Regions from separate parts of the Mesorhizobium sp. M8A.F.Ca.ET.181.01.1.1 genome, predicted to be linked through region 1. Evidence: riboswitches for the same ligand, from Rfam matches in the RefSeq annotation. Region 1 holds a riboswitch; each other region holds the start of a gene.
The links. Region 1 has a riboswitch for cobalamin ahead of EN824_RS04390 (CbtB domain-containing protein). Riboswitches for the same ligand answer to the same signal wherever they lie in the genome.
Positions count from the first base shown of each region.

Region 2: linked by a shared signal. The riboswitch ahead of EN824_RS23025 (aromatic ring-hydroxylating dioxygenase subunit alpha) and the one ahead of EN824_RS04390 (CbtB domain-containing protein) in region 1 are both predicted to bind cobalamin.
Region 3: linked by a shared signal. The riboswitch ahead of bluB (5,6-dimethylbenzimidazole synthase) and the one ahead of EN824_RS04390 (CbtB domain-containing protein) in region 1 are both predicted to bind cobalamin.

Region 1 is NZ_SRTV01000001.1:887,124-892,279, reverse strand. Features, by position in the region: gene cbiB (adenosylcobinamide-phosphate synthase CbiB) at 1-848, shown strand, start outside; gene cobO (cob(I)yrinic acid a,c-diamide adenosyltransferase) at 845-1,468, opposite strand; gene cobU (bifunctional adenosylcobinamide kinase/adenosylcobinamide-phosphate guanylyltransferase) at 1,470-1,985, opposite strand; gene EN824_RS04395 (CbtA family protein) at 1,978-2,781, opposite strand; gene EN824_RS04390 (CbtB domain-containing protein) at 2,797-2,976, opposite strand; cobalamin riboswitch at 3,013-3,211, opposite strand; gene EN824_RS04385 (aromatic ring-hydroxylating dioxygenase subunit alpha) at 3,355-4,521, shown strand; gene EN824_RS04380 (MFS transporter) at 4,572-5,156, opposite strand, start outside.
Region 2 is NZ_SRTV01000006.1:392,509-397,664, forward strand. Features, by position in the region: gene EN824_RS23015 (PqqD family protein) at 1-105, opposite strand, end outside; gene EN824_RS23020 (hybrid-cluster NAD(P)-dependent oxidoreductase) at 245-1,345, opposite strand; gene EN824_RS23025 (aromatic ring-hydroxylating dioxygenase subunit alpha) at 1,423-2,670, opposite strand; cobalamin riboswitch at 2,785-2,987, opposite strand; gene EN824_RS23030 (DUF680 domain-containing protein) at 3,482-3,682, shown strand; gene EN824_RS23035 (DUF680 domain-containing protein) at 3,756-3,962, shown strand; gene EN824_RS23040 (DUF680 domain-containing protein) at 4,027-4,275, shown strand; gene ugpC (sn-glycerol-3-phosphate ABC transporter ATP-binding protein UgpC) at 4,355-5,156, opposite strand, start outside.
Region 3 is NZ_SRTV01000004.1:487,463-492,618, reverse strand. Features, by position in the region: gene EN824_RS18180 (pirin family protein) at 1-645, opposite strand, end outside; gene EN824_RS18175 (DUF2277 domain-containing protein) at 686-952, opposite strand; gene EN824_RS18170 (exodeoxyribonuclease VII small subunit) at 1,046-1,297, opposite strand; gene EN824_RS18165 (histone deacetylase family protein) at 1,301-2,227, opposite strand; cobalamin riboswitch at 2,406-2,588, shown strand; partial or broken gene bluB (5,6-dimethylbenzimidazole synthase) at 2,688-3,266, shown strand; partial or broken gene EN824_RS18155 (hypothetical protein) at 3,434-4,416, opposite strand; gene EN824_RS18150 (TetR/AcrR family transcriptional regulator) at 4,504-5,112, opposite strand.

The sequences.
Region 1 (5,156 bases):
GGCTCAACCGCGCCACTGATCCCGACGCGCTGCGTCGCCAACGTGGTGTCCAGGCGCTTCTCGTCATCGTGCTGGTGCCGGCGGCAGCAGGTCTTTGCGTGCAGCTTGTCCTGCTCTGGTTCGTCCCCTTGGGATTGATCATTGCCGTCCTTCTGGCGACATCGCTTCTGTCGCAGAAAAGCCTTTACGAACACGTCGAAGCCGTCGCCGACGCGCTCGACAGCGGAGGCCTCGACATGGGCCGAGCCGCCGTCTCGCGAATCGTTGGCCGCGATCCCGAAACGCTGGACCGCGCCGGCGTCTGCCGGGCGGCGATCGAGAGCCTGGCGGAGAATTTCTCCGACGGCATCGTCGCCCCCGCCTTCTGGACCGGTGTCGGCGGGCTGGCCGGCGGCGCCGCCTACAAGGCCGCCAACACCGCCGATTCGATGATCGGCCACCGCACCCCACGCCATGAGGCCTTCGGCTGGGCGGCGGCACGCTTCGACGATTGGATCAACCTGCCGGCATCCCGGCTGACGGCGGTGCTGATTGTGCTGGCCGCTTTCCTGGTCAAGGGCACCGACCCCGGCAATGCCTGGCAGGCGGTACGGCGCGACGCGAAAAAACACCGCTCGCCCAATGCCGGCTGGCCGGAAGCGGCCATGGCCGGCGCACTTGGCCTCGCGCTCGCCGGGCCGCGCAGCTATGGCGGCGTCGTGGTCGACGACGTCTTCATGGGCGAAGACGGACGACGCGATGTCGACAGCGGCGACATCCGGCGGGCGCTCCAACTTTATCGTGTCGCCGACTATTTGCTGATTGGCCTGTTTGGGCTGATCGCGGTGATCGCAATCCTGGTGTTCTAGAACTCGATGCCCTGCTGCGCTTTTACGCCGGCGGAAAAATGGTGCTTCGTCAGCCCCATCTCGGTGACCAGGTCCGCCGCCTCGACCAGCGCCGGCTTCGCGTTGCGACCGGTGACGACAACGTGCAGGCCCTCGCGGCGAGCCTTGAGCGCGGCAACCACCTTGTCGAGATCGAGATAATCGTAGCGCAGCGCGATGTTGAGTTCATCGAGCACGACAAGGCTGATCGAGGGGTCGCCAATCAATTCCACGGCCTTGGCCCAGGCGGCTTCGGCGGCCGCGATGTCGCGCTTCAGATCCTGCGTTTCCCAGGTGAACCCCTCGCCCATCGCATGCCAGACGATCCGGTCGCCGAAGGCGGCGAAAGCGTCCTTCTCGCCGGTGTGCCATTTGCCCTTGATGAACTGGACGACGCCGACGCGCTTGCCGTAGCCGAGCATCCGCAGTGCGAGACCGAAGGCGGCCGTGGTCTTGCCCTTGCCGGGGCCGGTGTTGACGATCAGCAACCCCTTCTCGATCGTCTTGCCCGCGACCTCGGCGTCCTGCACCGCCTTGCGCTTGGCCATCTTGGCGCGATGGCGTTCTTCATCCCGGTCTTTGGAGCCCTTGTCTTCGGTCATTTCATTTCACCTTGAGCGGTAGCCCCGCCACCATCAGGAGCACCGTATCGGCGACCGCGGCGACCCGCTGGTTGAGCCGACCGGCGTCGTCGCGAAAACGCCGCCCCAGCGCATTGTCGGGCACGATGCCTTGCCCGACCTCGTTCGACACCACGAACCACGGCCCGCGCGGCCGCGACAGAACGTCCGCCAGCCGTCGGCACGCGGCCTCGACGTCGTGATCCGCCAGCATGTGATTGGTCAGCCACAGCGTCAGGCAGTCGACAAGCACCGGCTGATCATCCGGCAACGCCTCCAGGGCTTCGGCAAGGTCGAGTGGCGCGTCGATGGTCGACCAGCCCTCGCCGCGCCGCGAGCGGTGCAGCGCGATGCGTTCATGCATCTCGTCGTCATAGGCTTGCGCCGTGGCGATATAGGCCCATGGCGAGGGCAACGCCGCCACCAGAGTTTCTGCGTGCGCGCTCTTGCCGGAGCGCGCACCACCGATGATGAAGGTCAGCTTGCCCAGATCAGGCAAAGCTGTCGCGCAGGCTGGTCGCCGTGCCGGTGAAGCGCCCGCGAACCACGCCAACGACCGCGCCGAGCACCAGCCAGAACACCAGATTTGTCACCGTCACCGCCACCACGAACTGATGGTGCAGGCCTTCCGGGATCGGTGTCTCGAAGCTGTCGGGCTGCGGCGCGCCGACAATGTGCGGCGCGACGATCAGCAAGACCGCGAGGATGGTCAACGGCAGCGATCTGCGAAACACGATCAGGCCAAGGCCGATAGCGGTTGCCGCCACCGTTGCCGACCACCAGATCTGGCGCGGCAGGAGATCGGCCGCCGGCATTGCAGGCAGCTCCGGCTGCAGGCCGAGGCCAGGCGCCAGTGTGAACACGGCAAAGCCGGCCAGACCCCAGAAAACGCCCTGGCGCCAGTTGCCGACGCCGCCTGCGAATTCCGAAACCGCGACCAGGACCAATGCGAAGCCGATGCCGGTGACGATATTGGCAAGCACGCTGAAGGCGAAACGCTCTAAGCCGTCGGCCGGCGCCCAGCCTTCATCCTCCGCTGCCGGAGCAGCTGCTTCCGCTGCCGGCGCGGCGGAACTCATGGCATTGCCTGCCGGAGCGGCCGTGCTCACGGCGCCGGTTTCGGTTGTGGCGGGTGCCGCGCCATGGTCGTGGTGATGGCCGCCGCCGGCCTGTTCGTAGACTTCCGCTTTCAGGATCAGCGGAACGGTCGCGTAGGCCTGCATGCAGGCAAGAACGACACCGGCCACGAGCCCCGCGATCGCCGCGACGAACACGACGTTGCGAAAAAGGTTCATGATGTCAGATCCCAGTTAGTGGCAGGGAAACGCCATCGAGTGGCGATAATCGTGGGCGGCGTTGTGGACCGCATCGATGTGCGAGAAGCCGACAAAGCCGACAACGAAAATGCCGAGCAGCGCGGCGAGCGCAAGCTGCATGAAGCGCGACTGCGAGGAGACGGAGGCGCCGAGGGAGACGGTAGCAGTGGTCATTTCCAGTCCTTTCGCCCTCCACCCGAGGGCATAGAAGTCAGTCTTTTCGCCGCCGGCAGGTCTCCTGGCTCGCGGATAAGCGCCCTTCCCCACCTTCCCGAAGAAAAATCTTCAGTGGCATATGGAGAGGACTACCGCACACAGTTGCGGGGGCAGCCACGGCATTGGGCGAAACCTCGCCCGCACCGCATTCCCTCTTGGCTCCCAAAAAGGAACCGACGACGTTGGTGACTATAGGGAAATTCGCCGCGCGCGGCAAACCAAATTCCGACAGCCGCCAGCGCAGGAGCGTCGTATCGGCAAAGCCGCTCCCATCCCGTCCTGATTGACAAACTTCATGGCCGGGTGTCGGCTGGCAAGCCTCACAGGAAGCCAGCCATGCAGCCCAATGCCAGCGAGCGCGATCCCTATAACGGGCTGACCCGTACCGAGCCGACGCTGCCCTCATCGGCATATTGGGACCAGGAGAGCTATAAGCGTGATCTCGACGCCATCTGGTACAGAGACTGGCTGCTCGTCTGCCGCGAGGCCGATCTGGCGCAGCCGCTAGCCTTCCGCCGATTCCGCATCGGCACGCAGGACATCCTCGTGCTGCGCGACGACACAGGTGAGCTGCGCGCCTTCCACAACACCTGCCGCCATCGCGGCTCGCAGCTTTGCCAGGAGAGCGAGGGCCGCCTGAAAGCGCGGCTGATAACCTGCCCGTATCACGCCTGGTCCTACTCGCTGCGCGGCGAGCTGGTGCGCGTGCCGTCGAAATCACTGCCTGACGGCTTCGACAAGGCCGATCACCCGCTTTATCGCGTCGCGCTCTCGGTGTGGCGGGGCTTCGTCTTCGTCAATCTTGCTGAAGATGCCGCCGGCTCGGCGCAATCCTCCTTCGATCCCGCGTCCGGCAACCTCGGCAACTGGCCGCTCGAAACGCTGGTATCGGGCCATATGCTGCGCAAGGTCATGAACTGCAACTGGAAGATCTTTTGGGAAAACTTCAACGAGTGCCTGCACTGTCCGGGCGTCCACAAGGATTTGTCGCGGCTGGTGCCGATCTATGGCCGCGGCCTGATGAGCCGGCATGACGATCCCGAATGGCTCCGCCACGCCGACAATGACGCGCCGGAATTTTCCGGCGGCTTGCGCGCAGGCGCCCAGACCTGGTCGCGCGACGGCCAGACGCACGGCCCGGTCTTCTCAGGGCTGAAGCCGGCGGAACGCAGCGCCGGCCAGACTTATGCCACCAGCCTGCCCTCGATGTTCATCGTCGGCCATGTCGACTATGTCAGGACCGTGCACCTGGTGCCGCTCGGTCCCGAACAGACCGAGCTTGTCGCGGAGTGGCTGTTCGCGCCCGAGGCCCTCGCCGAGACCGATATCGACAACATCATCGCCTTTGGCACACAGGTGCTGGAGGAGGACGCCGCCATCTGCGAGGTCAACCAGAAGGGCTTGCGCTCGATGCGCCACACAGCCGGCGTGCTGATGCCCGAGGAATATGATCTGCACCGCTTCCACAATTGGGTGCGCGAGCGCCATGCGGCGGTGACATGAGGGTATGTCGAGATTCAGGTCAGGCCGGCATCACCTGAATATCGACATACCTACAGGGACTTCGGCAGGTAGCGCCAGGTCATGAAGCCGCAAAACGCCGCCAGCAGGCTGAGGGTGACGAACACCGATCCCAGGCCGAAGAACGCCAGCACCACCGAATAGACCAGCGGCGGCGTCAGTTCGGAAAAATCGAGATAGGTGCGGTAGACCGCCGCCATCTGCGCCCGCTCATAGGAGCGTACCGAGCGCATGAAGGCGGTCGAACCCAGGGCGTCGAGCGCGATGGTGAAGAAGGCGCCGCACAACAGGAAGGCGCCGGTCAGCAACGGTGCTGTCGCTCCGATCGTGCCGGCGGCCAGCAGCGATGCCGACATGGCGAAATAGGCAAACGTCATGGTGCGCCGGCCGCCAAAGCGCTTTCCTGCCTTGCCCCAGAAGATAGCCATGAACAAAAGCGCGTTGCCGGCCGAGACCAGCAGGCCGCCGGCGATATCGCCCTGCCCGGTGATGACCATGAACAGCGGCCCATAGACGAAGAACGTCGTCCAGAAGCAGGAGCGGCCGAAGGCGATCAGCCAGGCGAGTCTGAGCCTCGGCTGCGCCACGAAGCGGCCGATATTGGCGAGCGGATTGGC
Region 2 (5,156 bases), on a different contig from region 1:
GAAATATTTGCCATTGGCAAGGTTGAGCACCACGGCCTCGCCATCGAAGGATTCGAAAACGATATCCCGGCTCGCAACCGCATAGGCATGGGATTCATGCTTCATTGTTGCCCCGCTTTACATCCCTGCCCGCCAGCAGGACCGCTTCCACCGACAACGCCTGTAGACTTTCGGTCGTTCCTTGGCAAGGTAACCTTGCCGGCAAGGCGCCGACATTTCCGGGATCAGTCGAAGGACGGGCGGATCAAGCCTCGATTTCCAGCGCCGACAATGGCTTGGAACAACAGGCCAGGATGAAGCCGTCGTCGATCTCATGATCGAGGATGCCGCCATTGTGACTCATCTCGACGCTGCCGGAGACTTTCTTCACCTTGCAAGTTCCGCACAGGCCGAATTCGCAGGCCGCCGGTATCCGCACGCCCGAGGCGCGCGCGGTCTGCAGCACGGTCTGGCCGGCGACGCAGTCGGCGTCGACATCCGAAAGCGCGAAGCGGATCGGCGTCGCGGCTTCGACGGAAATTGCCGCGCCGGCTTCAGCCGGCGCGGCAAACGGTGCCGGGACTTCGTCCACGGTCGGCGCGGCAAAGCTTTCCTGATGGTACTTTGCCATGTCGAAGCCGGCGGCTTCGAGCATGCCGCGCACGGCGCGCATGAAGGGATCGGGCCCACAGCAGAAGATTTCGCGTTCGCGGAAATCGGGTGCCAGGAGCGGCAGCCGGATGGCGTCGATGCGGCCCATATGGCCGTACCAGCCCTCGCGGCTCGACCGCTCCTCGATCATGAAGCCGAGCGACAGGCCAGGCATGTGGCCCCCGAGCAGTTCGAGTTCCTTGCGGAAGATGATTTCTTCCGGGCGCCGCGCGCAGTTGACGAAACCGACATCGGTCCATGGCGCACAGTCGTTCAGCCAGCGCAGCATCGACATCATCGGCGTCACGCCGGAGCCGGCCGAGACGAACAGATATTTCGCCGCCGGATGGCTGTGCAGTGAAAAGTCGCCGCCCGGTCCATAGGCCTTGACGTGCGAGCCGGGCGCCAGGTGATCGAACATCCAGCGTGTGCCGATGCTGCCCGCCTGCGCCTTCACCGTCACCGCGATCGAGAACGGCCGCGACGGCGACGACGACAGCGTGTAGGTGCGCATCAGCGGCCCATCCGGCGTCGGCAGTTCCAGCGTCACGAACTGGCCCGGCTTGTAGCGGAACCAGGTCTGGTTGTCGGACCGGAAGGTGAAGGTCTTGACGTCGGGCGCCTCGTCGCTGACACCGGTCACTTCCAGCACCTGCAGCCTGTCGTTCCAGGGCGCCATCTGGTCGAGATGGCGATAGAGGCCAAGGTCGGTCATCGCATTCATCCCTGCATACCTTTCATTTTGCGGATGTCGTGATCCCAAAACCGCTGCACACTTTTGGGTGACATGCGCTAGGCGACGCTGCGCAGCGCCGGCCGCCCGCCTTCGGCCAGGCGCGGACCGATGAAGCGGGCATACCAGTCGACGAACTGGATGACGCCGCCTTCATGCAGCTCCGAATACGGGCCGGGTTCATAGGCCGGCGACAGGATACCGAAAGCGTTCTCCTCGACGATCCGGCGGTCCTGGTCGTTGGTCTCGGTCCAGACATGGGTGAGTTCGGCGAGATCGTAGTCGACACCCTCGACCGCGTCCTTGTGCACCAACCACTTCGTCGTCACTGCCGTTTCGGTGGCGCTGACCGGCAGCACGCGGAAGGTGACGGCATGATCAACGAGGATGTGGTTCCAGGTCGTCGGGTAGTGATAGTGCATCAGCGTGCCGATGCGGTCGGCCGAAACGCTGTCGGACAGGTCCTTCCTCACCGCCCGCTTGCCGGTCATCGTGTAGCTCTGGGCGTCGCGCAGCAGCGGCGCGCGGGTGGCGCGGTATTGCCCGGCCGGGTCGATGCGGAATTTGCTGGGCAGGCCAACAGCTTCGCACTTCGCCCAGTGCGCCAGCATCTCCGGATCGCTGTCGGCGCCTTGCACGCCGGTCACGGTCGGTGCTTCCGGGAAGGTCTTGCACAGTTCGGGATGATTGCCCGCGCAATGATAGCATTCGCGGTTGTTTTCCCAGACCAGCTTCCAATTGCCCTTCTCGATGATCGTGCTCTCGAAGGCGATCTTGGCCTCGCTCAGCCGGTGCGGCTTGAGATAGGGCTCGATCATCGCCCGCATCGGCGCGAAGTCGGCCGGCTCCTTGGCCAGGCAGATGAAGACATAGCCGGCGACGCTTTCGCAGGCGACCGGCTTCAGCCCGAACTGGCTCTTGTCGAACCCCTCGGCCATCTGGCGGGCGAACAGCAGGCGCCCGTCCAGCTCATAGGTCCACTGGTGATAGGGACAGACCAGTTTGGCGGCCATGCCCTTGTCGCTGTTGCAGACGCGGCTGCCGCGATGGCGGCAGGAATTGTGGAAGGCGTTGATCTTGCCCTGCTGATCGCGCACCAGCACGATAGGATAGTCGCCGATCTGCACGGTGATGAAGCTGCCCGGCTTGGGCAATTCGCAATCATGGCCGATGAACAGCCAGTCGCGATACCAGATCAGCTCCATGTCGAGCTTGAAGTAGTCCGGGTCGGTGTAAAAAGGCTGTTCCAGCGAAAAGCCTTGTCTGCGGCTGTTCAAGAGCCTCAGCATGTCGTTGCGCGCGTCCATGTCCTGTCCTCATTTTCAAGGACTGAACTGGTGGTGATTGAGGAAGGACTGGACGCAGATCGGCGCAAAGCCGGACAAACACCATCCGCCTCTTGACCGCCCACCGCGATCAGTCGAGTTCTAGCCATCTCGGGCTGGTTTCCGGGCTCTGGAGTCGTCCTTACGGACCATCGCGACACCTTCCCAGGCTTACGCCCAGTGGTCTCCCGTTGCGACTTGAACTCCACCACCGTTGCGGGGGCAGCGCCGGAATCTGACCGGCTTCCCAATTCTCCGCTCCGTCGTCACGCAGCGGCACCTGAGATGCCTGATCTAATCACGGCAGGGTTTGCGACATCGGCATGAAAGCGACATCGCATCCATGCGGCGCGACACGCATGCTGGAACGTCGTGACAGGGGTCGCATCATCAAATCGCCTTCTGTCGCCAGGCGCGCCGGCACCGTTTTTTCGACCCCTTTGCCGGGGGCGAAAAGGTTAACAGTTTCGAAAAGTGACTATTAGCAGATTCTAAAATCGAACCGAACGGTTCGTTTCTGTTGACGGTGCGTGCAGGACGGTGTGAACGCCGAGCCTCCGATACAGTTGGTGATCGGGGTGCCATTTTTAGCTAACTGATTGATATAACGACAGAAAATAACAGATGTGGAAATCACTGGCACAATTTCAAGTGGTAGAGTCATGGTCCACGCTGAACAACTTCGTGATTGGAAACAGCAGAGGTGCTCTCCCACATCGGGGCGGTCCGAACGACGCGATTTTAATCCCAAGACACGCCGCTAGACGGACGGAAAAATACTGGAGTACCCAAAATGAAAAAGATTGTTCTCACTGCCGCCGCCCTTCTGGCCATTTCCGGCAGCGCCTTCGCTGGTAGCGACCATTACGGTTCGAACGCCGCCACCCCCGCTGCCACTGTCGACAGCTCGTACACCGCTTCGACCAGCAAGTCGGAGCCGGCTGCTCAGACGCCTGCCCAGGGCGCCGACCACAATCTCTTCGGCAACAACTAACAGCCGATCCCCGGCTTGCGGCGGGGCGACCCTGCCGCGCGGGGTGGATGCCACAAATTCAGGAGTACCTAAAATGAACAAGATCCTCATTGCCGCCGCCGCCGTCCTGGCCCTCTCCGGCAGCGCCTTTGCCGGCAGCGACAACTACGGTTCGAGCGGTGCCAACCAGGCGGCTGTCACGTCGACCGACAACGCGAACACCGCATCGATCGGCAAGTCGGCTCCGGCCACCGAGGCGCCTGCCCGGCCGGGTAGCGATCGCAACCTCTTCGGCCGTTGACGCCTGTTGCGAGTGGCGGGCTCGCTCGCCACTCGTGGAATTCAAGACGTTAGGAGTATTGGAAATGAACAAGATCCTCATTGCTGCCGCCGCCGTTCTGGCCCTCTCCGGCAGCGCTTTCGCCGGCAGTGACAACTATGGCTCCAATGGCGCCAATCAGCCCACTGCATCGTCGACCGTCAATGTCGATACGTCGCATACGGGTTCGGTCCGCAACAGCGACTCACCCATCTACAAGCTGCTCAACTCGTCCGGCGACGTGCAGAAGTCCGCCCCTCACGGCGCAGACCGCAATCTCTTCGGCAACAACTAACCAGCCGTCGTGATGTATAAAAAGAGAGCGGCGGGCCAGCCCGCTGCTCTCTTTTTTTGTTGTCGAGACATGGCTGGCCTCAGGCGGCTTTTGCTTCCGCTTCGTGCAGCGCGAACGACCGTCCATCCGCATCGAAGATATGAAGGTCGCCGGCATTGGCGGTCAACTGCAGCGTCGAGCCGCGCTTGATCTCGACATTGCCCGGCAGCTTGGTCACCAGCGGCAGGTCGGCCCGGCCGATGTCGATATAGACCAACTGAACCTCGCCGAGTTGCTCGACATAATCGACCGTCCCCTCGAACAGATAGTCCGCACCACTGGCGATCGCGAGATCTTCCGGCCGCACGCCGAAGCTGACCGCCGCTCCCTTTGCCGAAGCAGGCGTCGCGATCGGCACCGTCGCCTTGCGGCCGCCGACATGGCTGATGATGGTCGGATTGCCCGTCTTGTCGACCGTGGCCGGCAGGATGTTCATGGCCGGCGAGCCGATGAACTGGGCGACGAATAGGTTGCCGGGGTTCTTGTAGAGCTCCATGGGCGTGCCGACCTGCTCGATGTGGCCATCCTTTAGCACCACGATGCGGTCGGCCAGCGTCATCGCCTCGACCTGGTCGTGGGTGACATAGATCATGGTCGTGTTGGGCATCGATTCCTTGAGCTTGGCGATCTCGATACGCGTGGCGACGCGCAGTGCCGCGTCAAGGTTCGACAGCGGTTCGTCGAACAGGAACACTTTTGGATTGCGCACGATGGCGCGGCCGATGGCGACACGCTGACGCTGGCCGCCCGACATCGCCTTGGGCAGGCGGTCGAGATATTTGGTCAGCTGCAGGATTTCGGCGGCCTGCCGCACCCGTTTGTCGATCTCGGCCTTGCTTTCC
Region 3 (5,156 bases), on a different contig from region 1:
ATAGATGGCGCGCTCTTCCGCATCGGCCGGGATTTTGACACTGGCACCGGGCGCCAGCCGCAAATCAGCGTAGAGCGTTTCGGAGTCCGCCCGCACCGGAGACCGCAATCCCTGGAAATCACCGATGACGACGCGCCCGCTGACGCCGTCGGCATCGATCTCGGGAAGCCGAAGCGCCGCTGTGTTCTCGAACACCGGCGCAACCTCTTCCTTGCCATCGGGCAGTGCCAGCCAAGTCTGCAAGCCGGAGATGGACATCGGCGCGCCGCGCAATTCCTGTGGCGTGCGCTCGGAATGGACGATGCCACGGCCCGCGGTCATCAGGTTCACGTCGCCGGGCTGGATCACCATTTCGGTGCCGAGCGAATCGCGATGCCGGATCTTGCCGTCGAACAGATAGGTCACGGTCGACAGGCCGATATGCGGGTGCGGACGGACATCGAGCGCCTGGCCGGCGCGCAGGATGGCCGGGCCCATGCGGTCGAAGAAGATGAACGGCCCGACCAGCCGCCTCTTGGCGGTCGGCAACGCGCGGCGCACTTCGAAGCCGCCAATATCCTTGGCGTTGGGGATGACCATCAACTCGATCTGGTCGCTGGCGAAGGCATCGCCGGCCTCAGGGTCTTTCCCCGGGAAGAAGCTCATGAACTCTCCTGGTCAGCGCTCGGTGGCTGCCTCAGCCGCATCAGGCAAAGCGGATCGCGGCCTTTGCTCTTAGTTTGGCCGCCACCTCTTCGCGATTGCGCGGATGCTGGTGGGTTTCGAGGGAATCAAGCAATTCGCGTGCCGATGCCGCGATGGCTTCGACAGCATGATCGAACGCATGCTGGTTCTGTTTCGACGGCCGCGTCGTTCCACTCAGCTTGCGAACAAACTGGAGTGCCGCGTCGCGGACTTCGTCGTTGGTTGCCGGCGGATCAAAATTGAACAGGGTCTTGATGTTTCTGCACATCGTTTCCAAACCTCCTCTTGTCCGTTTCAATCGGGACGAACTGTATCCTCAATCATGATCGTGTCCAAAAATCGGTAAGACTGCGAGGGCGCCTTAGTCCGCGTCGAGCGGCTCGGTTCCAACCGGCTTGCCATCGCGCGACAGCCTGATCTTCTCGACCTTGTCCTCGGCTGCCTTCAGCAAGCGGTCGCAATGCGCCTTCAGCGCCTCGCCGCGCTCGTAGATCCGGATCGACTGGTCGAGCGGCACGTCGCCGCGCTCCAGATCATCGACGATCTTCTCCAGCGCGTCGAGTGCCTGTTCGAAGCTCATCGCCTTGACGTCTTCGTTGATCTCACCGCTCATCATTCATCCTTTCATCAGTCGCCCGACATGGGCGGCGACCGAAAATGCCAATCCTTGCAGATCGTAGCCACCCTCGAGCAGGCTGACGAGCCGGTTGCCGCCGTGGCGTGCGGCGCGCTGCATCAGTTGGCCGGTCGCCCAGTCGAAATCGTCCTCGGTCAGATTGATCTCGGCCAGCGGGTCGCGGTGGTGCGCGTCGAAGCCGGCCGAAATGATGATCAGGTCGGGGGCGAAATTGTCGAGCGATGGCAGCACGCGCGACAGGAAGGCATCGCGAAACACCTCGCTGCCGGTCTGTGGCGCCAGCGGCGCGTTGACGATGTTGCCGGCACCGGTCTCGTTCTTCGCCCCGGTGCCCGGGTACAACGGCATCTGGTGCGTCGAGCAATAGAGCACCGACGGATCGTCCCAGAAAATATCCTGCGTGCCGTTGCCGTGATGCACGTCCCAGTCGACGACGGCGACACGCTCGGCGCCGTGCCTCTTCTGCGCGTAGCGGGCAGCGATCGCGGCCGTGTTGAAGAAGCAGAAGCCCATTGCCGTGGTCTTTTCGGCATGGTGGCCAGGCGGACGGGCGGCGACGAAGACATTGTCGGCGCGGCCCGCAAAGACGTCGTCGACGGCGGCGTTGGCGGCGCCGATCGCCGTGATCGCGGCCTGCCAGCTCTTCGGGCTGGCGGTGGTGTCGGCGTCGATGTGGGCAATGCCTTCGTGGGGGATGGCGGCGCGGACACGCGCGACGAAATCGGCGGGATGCGCATAGAGGATCGTCGCCTCGTCGCCTTGCGGTGCCTCGACGCGGTCGAGCGCGGCAAAAGCTTCGTCGTCGAGCACGCGCTCGATGGCGCGCAGGCGGTCGGGCCGCTCGGGGTGACCCGGCGGGGTGATGTGTTCGAGAAAGATGGGGTGCGTGTAGAGACGGGTAGCCATCTCCCCTATCTAGTGCCCCGGCGCCGTAATGGCCATGCGCAGCGGCTTGATCGCTGGGGAAAATCACGCCTGCGTCCATTGGCGTCGCTGCGGGGATTGGCGGCGCTGGGGCTTCGGCGTAAGGTTGCCGCCACTGCCTGGTGCCTGCCGGTCTGTTTGTTTTAGCCGCATTCTGCGACGCCAAATGATTTCACTTGGCTGCAAATGCTCCGGCGGGAGAATCGGGAACACGGTTGAATTCCGTGGCGTGCCCAACGCTGTAAGGGGGACCGCGCCGGTAAATGCCACTGTCGATGACGGGAAGGCACCGGACGCGGGTTGATCCCGAGCCAGAAGACCGGCCTGGCAGGCATCGTCATCCGCATGGTCAGGCGGATGACATCAGAGCGATGTGGGTCCTCTTGGACGCGCAAAGTTCGCTCTGAGAATTTGAACTGCTGCAATCGCAAGGGGACAAGCGATGCCGGAAGCCATGACCGCTCCAATGGGCGATGGATTTGATCAGATAGCGCGTGACGCGGTTTATCGCGCCATGTTCACGCGGCGCGATGTCCGCAGCCATTTTACATCGGAGGCGATCGACGATGCAGTGCTGGCGCGGCTGCTGCTTGCCGCCCACCACGCGCCATCGGTCGGCTTCATGCAACCCTGGAATTTCATCGTCATCCGCGATGCCGCGCGACGGGCGAAGGTGCGCGACCTGTTCCTTGCCGCGCGCGAGCAAGAACTGCCGGCAATCGAGGCAGACCGGCAGGCGCTCTACCGCAACCTCAAGCTCGAAGGCATTTGCGAAAGCGCATTCAACATCTGTATCACCTGCGACCGCGAGCGCTCGAAAGGCTCGCCGCTGGGGCGCTGGCACAACCCGGAAATGGATCTCTACAGCACGGTCTGCGCGGTGCAGAATTTCTGGCTGGCCGCGCGCGCTGAAGGCATTGGCGTCGGCTGGGTCAGCATCATCGAGGCGCAAGCGCTGAACAGCCTGCTGTCTATCCCCGATCACGTGACGCCGATCGCCTATCTCTGCGTCGGTCGTGTCTCGGAGTTCGCGCCGAAACCGGACCTCGAAACGCATGGCTGGGGCCGACGCCTGCCGCTGCCCGACCTGATCATGAGCGAGACGTTTTGCGGCCAGGGTGAGGCACCGCTCAAATCGGCGGTGGCGCGCCTCGACACCGTCGCAGGTGCGCCCGCCAGCCCCGCCGATCAGCGCGTCGCGCCGGCCATGTCCCAGCGCGAGCCGCCGAAGGTGGAGAGCGCCTTGTCCTTGAGTTCCCGGAACTTCGACGAGGCTTCGGCCAGCCTGGCGTCCCAGGCGGCATCGGGCACCTGGCCCTCGATGGTCTTGAAATAGACCTGCATCAGGCAGGCAATGGCGAATGGCTCGATGAAGGCCGCCTTGAAAGCCCAGGCAAAGACGATGGCGAGCACGAAAGCCCAGCCGGCGAGTTGCCCGGGCATGACATAAAGAATGGCGGCTGCCGGAGCCAGCATCAGCAGGAAAATCACGAAAGACACGCCCCACATGATGACCGCCAGCCAGACGGCGTTCTTGACCATGGTCTTGCCGTTCTGGGCGTAGAGCACCACGCCTTGCCGCGCCGTCTCGAAGGGCGAGGACGAATTGATGCGGATATTGTAACCGAGAATGATCTCGTCGACATAGGTCAGCGACAGGCGGATCACCGTGTTGAGGAACGAGACCAGGCCGCTCAGGCCCGGAATGGGCAGGAAGGCCGCGATGCCGCCCAGCAGGCCGGTGATGGCGCGGATGGCGCCCTTGACCAACTGGTCGACGACGAAAAGGATGTTCGCCTCGCAAAGCGCTCGGTCACAACCTCTTTCGCGTAGGCGATCTGGTTCTGGCCGTCGGGAACGTCATGTCCGTCGATCAGATGCACCATGACGGCGATATGGCCTGCCTTGACGACGTAGAGGATGTATTCGCGCAGCCAATAGACAGCGATCGAGACGACGCCGAATCCGACCACGCCGCCCCAAAGGGCAAAGGACAACGGTCCGTCGGGATCGGTGGAGATATGGCCGACGCCATAGCCGACCGAGGCACCGGTGCCGGTGGCCATGATGTAGGCCAGTGTGATGCCGAAATAGACGATCATGCGAAAGACAATGAAAGGCCAGGTCCGCATCATGATGGACACCGACCTGCCGATATCGAAATCCCACATGCCCCGAATCCCCCAGAGGTGGCTGTGGAGGATGCGCCCAAACCGGCTATTGTCAATTGCGGGCGGTGGCGGAAGCGCCACGGCGGCTCAGTTTGGCCGTGCTTCCGGTTTCTCGAGCAGGCCTTCGAGCAATTGCTTGAACGCGGCCACAACCTTCCTCGACGTCGCTTCGGGATCGTTCGAGTTGGCGATCCGCTGTGCGGCCTGACTGCTCGCACCGTTGATCAACCGCGCCGCCGTTTCGGGATCGACGCCCGGCACCACCATCCCCTCCTGTTGCAGCGCCGTCAGATGATCGGTCATTGAACCGACGCAGGCATTGGCATTCGACCATTGCGCCGGATCGCCCAGCACGGCCGGGCCATCCCGGAACATGATGCGCTGGATTTCCGGCTCCAGCGCCATTTCGATGTAGGTCGTGCATTCGTCGACGAAATGCTGCCAGCGGGTCGGCGCCCTCGACGCGACCTCATTCACCCGGGCGGCCATTTCCGCGTCGATCTCGGCGATAACCGCCTGCAGCAGCCCCTTCTTGTCGCCGAAATGATGATAGAGGGCACCGCGTGTCAGCCCGGCCGACGCGGTGAAATCGTCCATCGACGCTTCGGCGTAGCCAATGGTGCCGAAAGCCTGGCGGGCCGCCGTGATCAGCTTGGCTCGCGTCTCGGCAATCATCTCCTTGCGGGGTTTGTGCATGGTTCTGGACCTATTCACATACGCCTCGTATGCCAATTGACATA